2 regions of the Peribacillus sp. FSL R5-0717 genome follow, and region 2 is predicted to be linked to the other one. Evidence: a T-box and tRNA genes for the amino acid it is inferred to sense, from the RefSeq annotation. Region 2 holds a T-box; the other holds one or more tRNA genes.
The links. The T-box of region 2 lies ahead of tyrS (tyrosine--tRNA ligase). A T-box ahead of a tRNA ligase gene usually reads a tRNA of that ligase, here a tRNA-Tyr.
Positions count from the first base shown of each region.

Region 1: it encodes a tRNA-Tyr, which carries the amino acid that the T-box ahead of tyrS (tyrosine--tRNA ligase) is inferred to sense. The anticodon was not compared.

Region 1 is NZ_JBBOOF010000001.1:2,750,148-2,757,952, forward strand. Features, by position in the region: rRNA gene NYE65_RS13505 (23S ribosomal RNA) at 1-1,070, shown strand, start outside; rRNA gene rrf (5S ribosomal RNA) at 1,143-1,258, shown strand; tRNA gene NYE65_RS13515 (tRNA-Asn) at 1,303-1,377, shown strand; tRNA gene NYE65_RS13520 (tRNA-Thr) at 1,381-1,453, shown strand; tRNA gene NYE65_RS13525 (tRNA-Glu) at 1,486-1,560, shown strand; tRNA gene NYE65_RS13530 (tRNA-Val) at 1,578-1,653, shown strand; tRNA gene NYE65_RS13535 (tRNA-Thr) at 1,669-1,744, shown strand; tRNA gene NYE65_RS13540 (tRNA-Tyr) at 1,763-1,846, shown strand; tRNA gene NYE65_RS13545 (tRNA-Gln) at 1,951-2,025, shown strand; tRNA gene NYE65_RS13550 (tRNA-Gly) at 2,029-2,100, shown strand; tRNA gene NYE65_RS13555 (tRNA-Ala) at 2,122-2,197, shown strand; gene rocF (arginase) at 2,406-3,308, shown strand; gene NYE65_RS13565 (aspartyl-phosphate phosphatase Spo0E family protein) at 3,446-3,631, opposite strand; gene sigW (RNA polymerase sigma factor SigW) at 3,804-4,367, shown strand; gene NYE65_RS13575 (anti-sigma factor family protein) at 4,384-5,007, shown strand; gene cdaA (diadenylate cyclase CdaA) at 5,228-6,052, shown strand; gene NYE65_RS13585 (CdaR family protein) at 6,045-7,412, shown strand; gene glmM (phosphoglucosamine mutase) at 7,469-7,805, shown strand, end outside.
Region 2 is NZ_JBBOOF010000001.1:1,099,217-1,107,021, reverse strand. Features, by position in the region: gene acsA (acetate--CoA ligase) at 1-946, shown strand, start outside; gene NYE65_RS05345 (transglycosylase domain-containing protein) at 1,076-4,120, opposite strand; T-box leader at 4,269-4,485, shown strand; gene tyrS (tyrosine--tRNA ligase) at 4,552-5,808, shown strand; gene rpsD (30S ribosomal protein S4) at 5,905-6,507, opposite strand; gene NYE65_RS05330 (GAF domain-containing protein) at 6,949-7,428, opposite strand; gene refZ (forespore capture DNA-binding protein RefZ) at 7,583-7,805, shown strand, end outside.

The DNA.
Region 1 (7,805 bases), 1.7 Mb from region 2:
CACCTGCCCGGTGCTGGAAGGTTAAGGGGAGAGGTTAGCGCAAGCGAAGCTTTGAACCGAAGCCCCAGTAAACGGCGGCCGTAACTATAACGGTCCTAAGGTAGCGAAATTCCTTGTCGGGTAAGTTCCGACCCGCACGAAAGGTGTAACGATCTGGGCACTGTCTCAACGAGAGACTCGGTGAAATTATAGTACCTGTGAAGATGCAGGTTACCCGCGACAGGACGGAAAGACCCCGTGGAGCTTTACTGCAGCCTGATATTGAATTTTGGTACAGCTTGTACAGGATAGGTAGGAGCCTGAGAAGCCGGAGCGCCAGCTTCGGTGGAGGCGTTGGTGGGATACTACCCTGGCTGTATTGAAATTCTAACCCGCGCCCCTTATCGGGGTGGGAGACAGTGTCAGGTGGGCAGTTTGACTGGGGCGGTCGCCTCCTAAAGAGTAACGGAGGCGCCCAAAGGTTCCCTCAGAATGGTTGGAAATCATTCGTAGAGTGTAAAGGCACAAGGGAGCTTGACTGCGAGACCTACAAGTCGAGCAGGGACGAAAGTCGGGCTTAGTGATCCGGTGGTTCCGCATGGAAGGGCCATCGCTCAACGGATAAAAGCTACCCCGGGGATAACAGGCTTATCTCCCCCAAGAGTCCACATCGACGGGGAGGTTTGGCACCTCGATGTCGGCTCATCGCATCCTGGGGCTGTAGTCGGTCCCAAGGGTTGGGCTGTTCGCCCATTAAAGCGGTACGCGAGCTGGGTTCAGAACGTCGTGAGACAGTTCGGTCCCTATCCGTCGCGGGCGCAGGAAATTTGAGAGGAGCTGTCCTTAGTACGAGAGGACCGGGATGGACGCACCGCTGGTGTACCAGTTGTCTTGCCAAAGGCATAGCTGGGTAGCTACGTGCGGACGGGATAAGTGCTGAAAGCATCTAAGCATGAAGCCCCCCTCAAGATGAGATTTCCCATGGCGCAAGCTAGTAAGATCCCTGAAAGATGATCAGGTTGATAGGTCAGAGGTGGAAGCATGGTGACATGTGGAGCTGACTGATACTAATAGATCGAGGACTTAACCAACGCTTTTAAAAAAATGAAATACCTTCTTATTATCTAGTTTTGAAGGAATGAATTCTTCAAAAATGAATATAGTCTGGCAATGATGGCGAAGAGGTCACACCCGTTCCCATTCCGAACACGGAAGTTAAGTTCTTCAGCGCCGATGGTAGTTGGGGGTTTCCCCCTGTGAGAGTAGGACGTTGCCAGGCTGTTCATTTAAATCTTTAATGGGTTTTAGGAAACATTATATTATTCCGCAGTAGCTCAGTGGTAGAGCATTCGGCTGTTAACCGAACGGTCGTAGGTTCGAGTCCTACCTGCGGAGCCATATGCTTCCATAGCTCAGTAGGTAGAGCACTTCCATGGTAAGGAAGAGGTCAGCGGTTCGAATCCGCTTGGGAGCTTCCCAATCTATCTATGAACCAAAAAACAGTTCGGCCCGTTGGTCAAGCGGTTAAGACACCGCCCTTTCACGGCGGTAACACGGGTTCGAATCCCGTACGGGTCACCATTTTAAATCATTAATCCGGAGGATTAGCTCAGCTGGGAGAGCATCTGCCTTACAAGCAGAGGGTCGGCGGTTCGATCCCGTCATCCTCCACCATTTTATTCTTTACTTGCCGGTGTAGCTCAACTGGTAGAGCAACTGACTTGTAATCAGTAGGTTGGGGGTTCAAGTCCTCTTGCCGGCACCATTTACAACCATATATTGCGGAGGGGTAGCGAAGTGGCTAAACGCGGCGGACTGTAAATCCGCTCCTTCGGGTTCGGCAGTTCGAATCTGCCCCCCTCCACCATTTTAATAAAATCCTGTGGATCAGTTATATATTCTCTGTATTGGGGAAATATATGATTACCACCTTTTTATTTTGTTGTACATTAATCATTGCATATTATATATTGGGCTATAGCCAAGCGGTAAGGCAACGGATTTTGATTCCGTCATGCGAAGGTTCGATCCCTTCTAGCCCAGCCATTTGCGGAAGTAGTTCAGTGGTAGAATACAACCTTGCCAAGGTTGGGGTCGCGGGTTCGAATCCCGTCTTCCGCTTAATATATTTTAAATTCCTTAGGGGCCTTAGCTCAGCTGGGAGAGCGCCTGCCTTGCACGCAGGAGGTCAGCGGTTCGATCCCGCTAGGCTCCACCATCAACTACATACACCAAAACTTACGTCTTAAGCCAAAAATGGTTTAAGGCTTTTTTTTGTTTAAGGCATAGTTGGGTAAACTAATCCCCAGAAAGATATTTTTTCACAAAAAACATATGTTATCGGAAAACGTGCATCTTTATACATGGAAATGTCGAGTTGAACCAATTGGCATATACGATATAAAATGGTGGAAAGGGGGAATTGTATGTCTATTCAGAAAATTTCCGTCATCGGATTGCCCATGGACCTTGGTCAAGCAAGGCGAGGGGTGGATATGGGACCTAGTGCCATCCGCTGCGCAGAGATTGTCGAGCGTCTTGAAAAGTTGAATATAGAAGTAGAGGATTTAGGGGATATAATTGTAGGGCGTCCTGAAAATGCAGATGAGCCCGGGACAAATTTAAAAAACTTACAGCTTGTAGCAAAAGGTAACACCCAGTTAGCTACAAGAGTTGATGAAATAATAGAAGAAGGTTCCTTTCCGCTTGTATTGGGAGGAGACCATTCAATAGCGATAGGCACACTGGCAGGAGTCGCAAAGCACTATGAGAATCTAGGTGTGATTTGGTACGATGCACATGGCGATTTAAATACGGAAGATACTTCACCATCAGGAAATATACACGGGATGCCCTTGGCTGTCAGTATTGGGATTGGCCATCCGGACCTGATCAATATACATGGTTTTGCTCCAAAAGTGAAACCGGAAAACATCGTAATCATTGGAGCGAGGTCATTGGATGAAGGGGAAAAGGAACTTATCCGTGAGAAAGGGATTAAAGTATTCACGATGCATGAGATCGACCGGTTGGGAATGACACGGGTCATGGAAGAATGCATTGATTATTTAAGGGAAAGAACGGATGGCGTCCACCTTTCACTGGATTTGGATGGAGTGGACCCAGCAGATGCACCCGGAGTCGGGACCCCGGTGATTGGTGGTATAAGTTATCGGGAAAGTCATTTGGCCATGGAAATGCTTGCGGAATCCAACTTGATTACATCCGCTGAATTCGTTGAAGTGAATCCCATTTTAGATGAGCGAAATAAAACGGCAATCGTTGCCGTGGCCTTAATGGGTTCGCTATTTGGAGAAAAATTATTATAACTAATAATTAAAAGAAACAGTAACCGGCTTGTAATGGGTTACTGTTTTTTATATGCTAGAAGACGTAGGTTTATTTACCAGGGTGTATGTAACAGAAACATATCTATAGATAAATGGTAGCAATCTTCTATCCATATTCACTTGAGAGCACGTCTGTCCATGAGATCTCCGTTTTTAGTTAAATGGATGTATTGAATGATTAAAGAATCCAGTTTGCTGCTAACTTCAATAACTTCATTATCCACCATGGAAGAACGGGAAGCCAAAAACATCATTTTCTGTCTGCATTGTTCAATATGGTCTAAAATTTGTTCAGTACTCATATAGAGAATCACTCCTTTGGATTTTACAATTTCTTACTATATAGCCCTGTTTTTTTTTTCTTAAACATAAAATGTAAAACTTTGTTAAAATTAATGTATTAAATTTTTGAAACCTTTCAGCTTACGATTCGTAGTAATCGTATAGCCGCATGAGCGGGGGTAATACCGGAAAATGGATGCACTCATTAAAGAGAGAATTAATCAAGTATTAAAAGGAGACCATAATGCCTTTGGGGAAATTGTCGAAATTTACAAGGACAAAGTTTTCCAAATATGTTTCAGGATGCTCGGAAACAGGCAAGAAGCAGAAGATTTGGCTCAAGAGGCCTTTGTAAGGGCCTACGTGAACATTCGAAGTTTCAATATAACAATGAAATTTTCTACATGGTTATATCGGATTGCGACCAATCTTTGTATTGACCGGCTTCGCAAGAAAAAACCGGACTACTATCTGGATGCAGAGGTGGCAGGAACAGAGGGATTGAATATGTATTCCCAAATTGCATCGGATATGGCGAAACCCGAGGAAGAGGTTGAATCATTAGAACTGCAGGAAACCATTCAAGTGGAAATAATGAAATTGCCCGAGAAATACCGATCGGTAATCGTATTGAAGTATATTGAAGAGTTATCTCTAAAGGAAATCAGTGAGATACTCGATTTGCCGGTCGGTACGGTTAAGACGAGGATACATCGCGGTCGCGAAGCCTTGCGTAAACAACTACGCCATTTATAAAAAGAAGGTGAGAAAAATGAACTGCCATGAGGAAATCATTGAATATATGCATGATTATTTAGATGAGGACATCAAACCGGAGCATAAAGAAGTTTTACGGGAGCACTTGCATGACTGTGCTGAATGCCGGGATTACTTTCATGAAATGAAAAAGGCGGTCGCTCTTGTACAAAGCACTTCCCATATAAAGGCCCCGGATGATTTTACAGCGAGGGTTATGGCTCAATTGCCAAAGGAAACGAAAACAACAGGTGCCAAACGTTGGTTCAAAAGCCATCCTTTCATGACAGCGGCAGCGATGTTCATCATATTGATGACAGGATCTGTTTTTTCCACTTATAATCAGGACGAACATTTTTCAGTTTCAAAGCAGCCTAACTTAGTGGTCGAAGGTGAAACGGTTATTGTGCCTGAGGGTGAGACAATCAAGGGAAATGTGGTAGTTCAAAATGGTAATATTCAAATAGATGGTGAAGTAGAGGGAGATGTGACAGTCATAAATGGGCATAAGTATATGTCTAAAGCAGGTAATGTGACTGGAAGCATCCATGTTATTGACCAAGCTTTTGAGTGGATGTGGTATAAAGTGAAGGACACTGCAACCTCGTTGGTTCCTGCCAAAGAGGAGAAAAAGGAATAAGGAATAGAAGCTGGGCAGGGGCATCGTTTTTGATTTACGATGACTTCGCCCAGCTTTATTTTTTAAAGGTAGGTGAACCATTTTTAATGGTTCTTTTTTCCTGTGTAAATTTCTCACACTAGTTTTTAGATGAATCATTTAAAAAATGGTATACTATTAAGGTTATTGTAAATAAAGATTGTTATTGGTATTTGGAGTAATACTGACTGGAGGAAACAACATGTCTTTAACCAATTTGACTGTTTGGGACTATGTAGTAAATTTCATTGATATTCTCCTTGTATGGTTTGTGATATATAAATTGTTAACTATTATTCGAGGCACGAAGGCTATTCAGCTGCTAAAAGGAATTTTTGTAATTGTCATTGTAAAAAGCTTAAGCAACCTGTTTGGTTTCAATACACTCGGATGGTTAATGGCACAAGTCATGAATTGGGGAGTATTGGCAATTCTCGTCATTTTTCAACCTGAACTGAGAAGGGCACTTGAACAATTAGGACGCGGGAAGCTCTTTGCAAGGGGCACCGTTCCAGAAGAGAATCAGCAAGAGCGTTTAGTCGAGGAAATCCTAAAGGCGTCCACCTATATGGCAAAAAGGCGGATTGGTGCCTTGATTACGATAGAAAAAGGTACGGAGCTGGGAGATTATGTTGAAACGGGGATACCCCTGAAATCCTATATTTCTTCAGAACTGCTCATTAATATCTTCATCCCTAATACGCCGCTCCATGATGGTGCAGTTATTTTACAAAATAACCAGGTGGCAGCTGCCGCTTGCTATTTGCCATTATCGGAGAGTCCATTCATATCAAAGGAACTTGGCACACGGCATAGGGCAGCCATAGGCATGAGTGAAGTTACGGATAGTCTGACGATTGTCGTATCAGAAGAAACGGGAGGAATATCCGTCACTAAAAACGGTGAACTTTACCGGGATTTGAATCAAGAATCATTTAGGGCCATGCTTACAAGTGAACTGGTAGTGGAAAATATCAAATCAACTTCCTCAAGCATCTTTAACTGGAGGGGGAAAAAGAATGGATAAATTCACCAATAGCGCTTGGTTTATGAGAATCGTAGCTTTTGCCTTGGCAGCACTTTTGTTCATTTCCATTAACTTTGAGATGGAGTCGGATAAAAAATCCCTTGGTTTATCGACTGCCCCTGAAATCAGTACGGAGACCATCGAAAATGTACCGGTTGAAGTGTACTATGACCGTGAGAATCTAGTGGTGAGCGGGGTGCCTGAAACAGTTGATGTTACTCTTAAGGGAGCAAAAAGCCTATTGATTAATGCGAAAAACCAAAGGGATTTTAAAGTGTATGTTGACCTTTCTGATCCTGCAATCTCAATGGGGGACAGAACTGTCACATTTAAAATAAGTGATTTGAATGAAAAGTTAGTGGCGACGATCGATCCGGAATATGCGGAGGTCAACGTGCAGGAACGGGTGACGAAGGAATTCTCCGTTGAGGCCGAGTATAACAGCTCTTTACTTGAAGAGGGGTATACAGCCGGTCAGCCAACAGTCAGCCCGAAAACTGTTAAAATAACGGGTGCTAAAGATGCAATTGAACAAATTTCCTATGTAAAGGCAAACCTTGAAATAAGTAAGGGACTTAACGAAACGGTGAACAGCAAGGCAACCGTTAAAGCCTTGGACAGGGATTTGAATAAGCTGGATGTGACAATCGAGCCATCTTCTGTTGCCGTTTCCTTAAAAGTGAGTATTCCTTCCAAGACGGTGTCGATAGCACCGAAGCAAACAGGCAAGGCAAAGGATGGAATCAGGATCACGAGTATAAGTGTCGATCCAAAAGAGGTCACCTTATTTGGTTCGGAAACGAGCCTGGAGAAAATAGATGAAATAAATCTTCCTGTAAATATCTCGAAAATTGATGGTGATACAGAACTGGAACTCGATCTTAATAAACCGGATAGTGTACAAAAAATGTCCTTGGGTAAGGCGCAGGTCAAGATTCGTACAGAAAAAGTTGATGTAGATGAAGAGAATGCAGAGCCAGTCGTGGAAGAGGAAGAACCAGAAAACGAACAAAAACAAGAAGAACAAGTAGTCGAAGAAAAACCAGAACCAGAAGAAGAAGATGAACCGGCTGCCATTGAGTCCAAAACTTTCAACAATATACAAATAGTTCCTGTGGGCATACAGGATGACCAAGATGCTGAATTGGAATCCGATGTAACCAGCATCACTTTGCTTGGTGAGGCGGATGATTTGAAGAAAATAACTAAAGACGACATTAATCTTACAGTAGATGTGAGTAATTTAGATGAAGGTACGCATGATGTGGATCTGGCGGTAACAGTGCCTGAGGGAGTGGAATGGGAACTGGATTCTAAAACGGTTTCGGTCACCATCACACAAAAAGACGAAGAGACATGACCTTCCTTTAACATCATCATTAAATTCAGTAACGATTCGAAGAAGGAGCGATAAAGATGGGTAAATATTTTGGAACAGACGGAGTAAGGGGTATAGCGAATAGCGAGTTAACACCGGAGTTGGCATTTAAACTAGGCCGTTTTGGTGGCTACGTTCTTACTAGAAATACAGAAAAACCCAAAGTGCTTATAGGGCGCGATACTCGTATTTCAGGTGAAATGCTGGAAGGTGCGCTTGTTGCAGGTCTTTTATCCATTGGGGCTGAAGTGATGCGCCTGGGTGTCATTTCGACACCGGGAGTAGCCTATTTAACAAAGGCCTTAAGTGCTGAAGCAGGTGTCATGATCTCCGCTTCGCATAATCCGGTAGCGGATAATGGCATTAAATTCTTTG
Region 2 (7,805 bases):
GGTGACAGGGACGTCTTACGGGATTTTTGGACCTTGGCTGACAGGGACCTCGAATGTCATTGTAGGCGGGCGTTTCAAGCCTGAATCCTGGTACAAGACCTTGGAGGACTTTGGTGTCACGGTATGGTATAGTGCACCGACTGCCTTCAGGATGCTGATGGGCGCGGGTGACGAGATCGTTAAGCGGTTCGATTTAAGCACTCTCCGCCATATTTTAAGTGTCGGTGAACCGTTGAACCCGGAAGTGGTGCGCTGGGGAATGAAGGTATTCAATCACCGGATCCATGATACATGGTGGATGACGGAGACCGGGGCTCAGGTCATCTGCAATTATCCTTGCCTGGAAATCAAACCGGGTTCGATGGGTAAACCGATTCCTGGCGTGAAAGCGGCAATAGTGGATGATCAAGGCAACGAGCTTCCGCCGCATAGAATGGGGAACCTTGCCATCAAGAAAGGCTGGCCTTCGATGATGAAGACCGTCTGGAAGAATGAAGCGAAATATGAATCTTACTTTATGCCAGGTGATTGGTATGTTTCCGGAGATTCCGCATACATGGATGAAGATGGTTATTTCTGGTTCCAAGGCCGTGTTGATGATGTCATCATGACGGCAGGGGAGAGGGTCGGACCTTTCGAAGTGGAAAGCAAGTTGGTCGAGCATCCAGCTGTAGCTGAAGCGGGGGTCATCGGTAAGCCGGATCCGGTTCGGGGGGAGATTATCAAAGCGTTTATCGCCCTTCGTGATGGATACGATGCGAACGATGAGTTGATTGAGGATATTCGTACATTTGTGAAGCATGGTTTAGCAGCACATGCAGCACCTCGTGAAATTGAATTCAGGGATAAACTTCCTAAAACAAGAAGCGGTAAAATCATGCGCCGTGTCTTGAAAGCTTGGGAACTTGATTTACCAACCGGTGATTTATCATCGATGGAGGATTGAGAAACTGAGTCATACTGATTATTGAAAATGAAAAAGGCATCCATTGTCACTTTCATGGATGCCTTTTTGGGAGATTATAAGGAAACAGGCTGTCGGGGTTACCCGACAGCCTGTTTTAGTTCAAGAGTGTCATTCTTCCTCATCTTCCGCTTTATCCGTTTCTTGCTCTTGATCATTGACTGTGCCTTGATCTTTGTCGTTCCCTTGAATTTCTTTATCTGTAATCTCTTTGTTTTGATCTTTGTCTTGAACTGGATCTTTTTCTTTATCCGTTTCCGTTTCATTTTCTGGTTGTATATCTTTTTCCGGTTGTTTATCTGTATTTTTGTCTGGACCGTTCTCTTGTTTTGAGTCTGTTTTTTTAACTTCGTTAACTATTTTATCTTTTCCGCGATCATCTTTATTTTTCGTGGAATCCTCTTTGGAACTTGTCTTTTTAGCGCCGCTTTCAACATGTTGGGAAGGGGCTGATTCTTTACCGACAATGTCGACGGCCGTTACGTAATAAGATCCGCCAGAGCCGACTTTGTAAACAAGATTCTCCCCAGCATTGATGCTCGCCACTTTTTTGCCGTCTTTATAGACACGATAACCGACGACATCTCCTTCATGATGCAAGCCCCATGTAATCTTACCGTTGCTGATCGTTATGGATAGGGGATCTGGTGCTTTGCCATTATCATTCAATTTCGCTGTCGCCCCGACGACATTTCCTGATTTTTCGGCTCCGGGAATCACGGAGCCCGGGTCAACGACATATCTCAACCCGATATCTGCAAAGGAATCTGGATTCAACATGAACCCGCCGCTTTTGAATTCGCCAGGTGTTTGCGGAAGGGCTGCGTAGCGTTTGCTGCCCACTGATACATATTGCCCATCTATGAAACTATCATCCGCCCTGGATGGAGCATACTTGGCGATGAATAAATCCGATTTGACAAGCCCGGCCTTTTGGCATGAGCTTGAAGGCAGCAGTCCTGAAACGCCACAGAAGGAACGGCTGACAATTCCGCCAGGCATTTCGAATCGCTTATCGGGGTCGATGAGTTTAGGGTCGACTTTATATGCGGCATTCATCAGATCTGCCCAATAATACAAATTACGTTTATTATATTCAAGACCATTATAAGTCCCTTGCAAGGATTTCGGCTTGTCATAACCGAGCCATGTCCCGAACGATACATTCGGGTTGCTGGCTACAAACCAGGCATCCCAATAGTTTTGTGAAGTACCGGTTTTACCTGCCCAATCGCTTGAGAAGGCAAGGCGGTTCCTGACTGAGGCCGCCGTCCCGCTGTTTACGACATCACGCATCATATCGAGCGTCAGGTAAGCGGCTTGCGGAGAGAAAACATCCACTGGTTTCACTTTATGCTGATAGATGACTTTGCCATCCTTCGAAACGATTTTATCGATCATATAAGCATCGATGAATTCTCCTGAATTGGCAAAAGTGCCATATGCATTGACGTTTTCTTCAACGGTTACACCCTTTTCCATCGCACCCAATGACACGGCAAGATTGGAGTAATCCCCTTTCGTAACGGTGGAGAAGCCCATTTTTTCCAAATACGAAGCGGGGCTCAGGTCTATGATTTTCTTGTAAAAGAGCGCTGCCGGGATGTTATAGGAATTCTTCAGGGCCTCGCGGGCAGTCGATACTCCCGTATAGCTGCCGCCGCCATAGTTTCCTGGACTCCACGGTTTGCCGCCTGTTGGAATGGAGATCGGCACGTTGGCCGATACGCTGCCAGGCGAGATCTTGCCCAGCTCGATGCCTGGACCATATATCACCAGCGGCTTCATCGTTGATCCGTTAGAGCGCAATGATGCGGTGGCGTGGTTCGTCTGTTCCCGCTTGAAATCGCGGCCGCCTACGAAACTGATGATTTTCCCTGTTTTATTCTCGATAAGAATCGCTCCGGCCTCTACGGGCTGGCTCACGGTCTTCATTTCCTTCGTATCCGGGTCGGGGACTTGCGCCAGTTTATCGTACCCGAAATTTGGATAGTTTTTCGTTACTTCCTGCATCTTGTCATAAATCTTTTTGTTGACGGTCGTATATACCTTATAGCCATTTTGCCGCAGCTTACGGTCGGCAAGTGCTAGATATTGAGCTTTTAAATCATCATTCTTTAAATCCTTCTCTTCATATCCATCTTCTTTTGCAAGACTGACAGAGAGGATTTCGATGGAGCGTTTTTCGATTTCATAGGTGAGCCATGGATATTTCTCGGATGGCATCTCCGTTTTACCGATAAAGTCTTTAGTAATGTCGTATGCGTTTGCTTTAGCATATTCTTCTTTTGTTATGTACCCGTTACTATACATCCGCTTTAAAACGGTTTTCATCCGGTTGATGCCGGGCTTTTGATTTTCCTTCAATTTTCCATTCTGGGTATATGGTGTATATCCGAAAGGGCTTTGCGGCAATCCAGCGATAAAGGCTGATTGGGGCAGTGTCAGATCTTTGGCCTCCACGCCAAAAATACCTTCAGCGGCGGACTCGACCCCGGCGATGTTACGGCCTGAAGAGTTTCGTCCCAAAGTGGAGACGTTTAAGTACGTTTCCAAAATCTCTTCTTTTTCAAAGAACTTTTCGACCCGGAGCGCAAGAAGAATTTCTTTTGCTTTCCGTTCAAACGATACTTCGTTGGTCAGGATCTGGTTTTTAATGAGCTGCTGTGTTAATGTACTTCCTCCCGATTGGACGGTTGCATTCGAAAATTCCTGGTAAATCGCACGCAGGATGGCTTTCGGGACAACCCCGTCATGCTCATAAAAATACTCATCTTCTGTAGCGATGACTGCATTTTTAAGATGCTTGGAAACTTTATCGATGGACACTTCCTCACGCTCAAGGTCACTCTTAAGCTTGCCCAAGTATACTTCATCTGCAAAGTATACTTCAGAGGTCTCTTCATAATTGTAAATGTCTTTTTTCAAATCTTCTTTTGAGCGTACTGGCTCATCATTGACGAGGGCAGCGAAATAGCCGGCTCCGACACCGCCGGCGAATGAGAATCCTAGGATCCCGACAATAATGAGGATCAGTGTTAAATTCCAAATGACTTGGTATGTAACCCGCGCGTTCTTATGTGTTTTTTCACTTTGGAAAAAACGGGTCAGCTGCTTCCAGACTGTTTGAAATCTATCTTTTTGATTATTATTCATCGTATCATACCCCCTGAAATCACATATATTATAGCATACAACCGGTAGGGGAAAGGGCATCTTTCTTATTTTTCTATAATCTGTAGGGTGATGTTGACAAGGATTCTTATGTATGATAAAAGTTTATTAACAACAATAAAATGATTAAATGATCGCGATGATAGGACCCAGTAGTCAGACTATCCCTGTTTCAGAGAGCCGGTGGTTAGTGGAAATCGGTACAAATGGTATGATGAATTACTTCCTGGAGCATTTGCTGTGAAATGATTAGTAGCAGGAAACGGCTGACGACCGTTATTCGTCTTGAGCGGAGGGCGTATTATGTCCTCAAGTTGGGTGGTACCGCGAATTCATTCGTCCCTTCATATTTATGAAGGGGCGTTTTTGTGTGCTTTTTGCGGGTTTTTTCTAAGATGGAGGAGGAATATTTAATGGAATTGCTTAAAGACCTCGAGTGGAGAGGAATTATTTATCAACAAACGGATGAAGAAGGTTTTAAGAACCTTTTGGAAAAAGAGAAAATTTCTTTATACTGTGGTGTCGATCCAACTGCGGATAGTATGCACATCGGTCATCTATTGCCATTCTTGACATTGCGCCGTTTCCAGCAGCACGGTCATCGTCCCCTTGTGCTGGTAGGCGGTGCGACAGGACTCATCGGTGATCCTAGCGGTAAAAAAGAGGAACGTCAGCTGCAAACGCTGGAAAAAGTGCTTTATAATGCAGACTGCATAAAAGGGCAGCTATCCCACATCTTTGAATTCGACGGTGAAAATGGTGCGGTCATGGTCAATAACTATGACTGGATAGGCAAAATCGATATGGTTACGTTCCTGCGTGATTACGGGAAATACATCGGCATTAACTACATGCTGGCAAAAGATACGGTTGCTTCCCGCTTGGATACGGGAATTTCCTTCACTGAATTTGCGTACACGATTTTACAAGGAATTGATTTCGGTCATTTATACAGCAATTACGACTGTAAATTGCAAATAGGCGGCAGTGATCAATGGGGCAACATTACGACCGGCCTTGAAATGATCAGGAAATCCAATGATGAGAATGCCAAAGCATTCGGTATGACAATCCCGCTCGTAACGAAAGCGGATGGAACGAAATTCGGTAAAACGGAAGGCGGAGCGATATGGCTTGACCCGGAAAAAACGACTCCTTATGAATTTTACCAATTCTGGATCAATACAGCAGATGCAGATGTCGTGAAATACCTTAAATTCTTCACATTCCTATCTCGTGAGGTGATTGAAGAGTTAGAGCAATCCGTACAAAACGAACCGCATTTGCGTAAAGCGCAAAAAGCTTTAGGGGAAGAAATGACCCGTTTGATTCATGGTCAGGAAGCTCTTGACCAAGCGATCAAAATCTCTGCCGCCCTATTCAGCGGTGAGGTGAAGAATTTAAGTGCAGCAGAAATCAAATTGGGCTTTAAAGATGTCCCTAGCTTCGAACGTGAAAGCAAGGAAGATATCGGTTTGGTCGATTTAATCGTTGAAGCGAAAATTTCGCCATCAAAGCGTCAAGCCCGTGAAGATATTCAGAACGGGGCAATTTCCATAAATGGGGAGAAAGTGACCGATCTGCAATATGTAGTGACGGAAGCTGCCAAGATTGAAGGGGAGTTCATCCTCGTTCGTCGCGGCAAGAAGAAATACACATTAGTGAAATGATTGTCCAAAGCCCGGCTGAATCCCAGCCGGGCTTTGTTCTGCAAAGGTGTTTAGATGCAAAAAAAAACCCATCCAAGGATGGGTTTTTTGAAGTTATTAACGAGAGTAGAACTCAACGATAAGAGCTTCGTTAATTTCAGCAGGCAATTCAGAACGTTCTGGTAAACGAGTGAAAGTACCTTCTAATTTCTCAGCATCGAAAGTAAGGAAATCAGGAACGAAGTTAGTTGCTTCAACTGATTCTTTGATGATTGAGAAGTTGCGTGATTTTTCACGAACTGAGATTGTTTGTCCAAGAGACACTTTGTAAGATGGAATGTCTACGCGGCTTCCGTCTACAGTGATGTGACCGTGGTTAACAAGTTGACGTGCTTGACGACGTGTACGAGCTAAACCAAGACGGTAAACTAGGTTGTCAAGACGTGATTCAAGAAGAATCATGAAGTTTTCACCATGTACACCTTTAAGTTTGCCAGCGCGGTCGAACATTGTGCGGAATTGACGCTCAGTGATTCCGTACATGTGACGAAGTTTTTGTTTCTCTTGTAGTTGCATTCCGTATTCAGAAATTTTTCTACGTTGGTTAGGACCATGTTGTCCTGGAGCATAAGGGCGTTTTTCTAATTCTTTACCAGTACCTGTTAGGGAAATTCCTAAACGACGGGATAGTTTCCAGCTTGGGCCAGTATAACGAGCCATAGGATGACTCCTCCTTTAAATGTTTTTATTTTGGTAAAATAAAAACCGTGTGAATGTACGATCATGACCATTTTGTTTTCATGTACCTTCGCCCTAGCAGCAGAGGGTTACGAGATACACCTCTGGATTGAGGAACAAAATGAGAACATAAAGGCTATCACATAGGCTGCAATATTTTACACAAAGAGTATTGTATAATATTCTGCTCAATGAGTCAAGGACAGTTGTGATAATTATAGAATAGAGAATGGCGGCAGGAAAAATTCAATTTAATAATGAGATAATGAAAACAACAATAGGGATGGTTTCCGGGATTACTTGGAAGCCCTTGCCAAAAGGGCCGGTGGGAAGTTATATATTGAGAAGGGTTCAGGAAAGGGTTTGTACCTGGGTACTGAAATGGAAAAGGGAGCAGGCATGGGTTGCCGCTCCCTTTAATTTTTATAGATGATTGGAAAGGATTTCAGCGAACTTCTCCAGTCCTTGCTGATCCATTTCGTCAAAACGGTCCGTTATCGGGCTGTCGATATCGAGGACACCAAGCAATTTGCCATCCTTCATGAGCGGGATGACAATTTCAGATCTTGATGCCGCATCGCAGGCGATATGTCCAGGGAATTGGTGGACATCCTCAATGCGCAGGGTTTTTTCAGTTGCCGCTGAAGTCCCGCATACGCCCTTGCCCATTGGAATGCGGACACAGGCCGGAAGCCCCTGGAAGGGTCCCAGTATTAATTGGTCTTCTTCATATAAATAAAAGCCAACCCAGTTAATCTCATCGAGAAACTGATTAAGTAAAGCTGCCGCATTGCTTAAATTGGCTATCCTGTTCGTTTCATCTTCGATTAAGGCAAGTAGTTGTTTTTGGACCAGTTCATAGTTTTTTTCTTTTTTTCCTTGATACATTTCGACATTAAACAAAAGCGTTCACCTGTCTTCCTCATATTTTTACAGCACTTTCTAATCATGATGCTCCATTGTTGGGAAATTGTCGAGAACTTACTAAAGGATTCAGGCTCTTTCGTGAAGAAGTAGTCCATAAGACTTGTCTCAAAGAAAGCGAGGGATTGCCTGAATGAATCGCCAGACGCCAACGAAACAAGCCATTGTGGATGCTGCATTGCATCTATTTCATTTAAAAGGCTATCATGCTACATCCATACGGGATATTGCGAATAAAGCGAAAGTGAACGCTGCCAATATTGCCTACTATTTCAAGAATAAGCAGGGATTGCTGGAATTCTGTTTCACTTCCTATTTAGAAGAATATATCCTGGTCCTTGAGACGAACATGACGC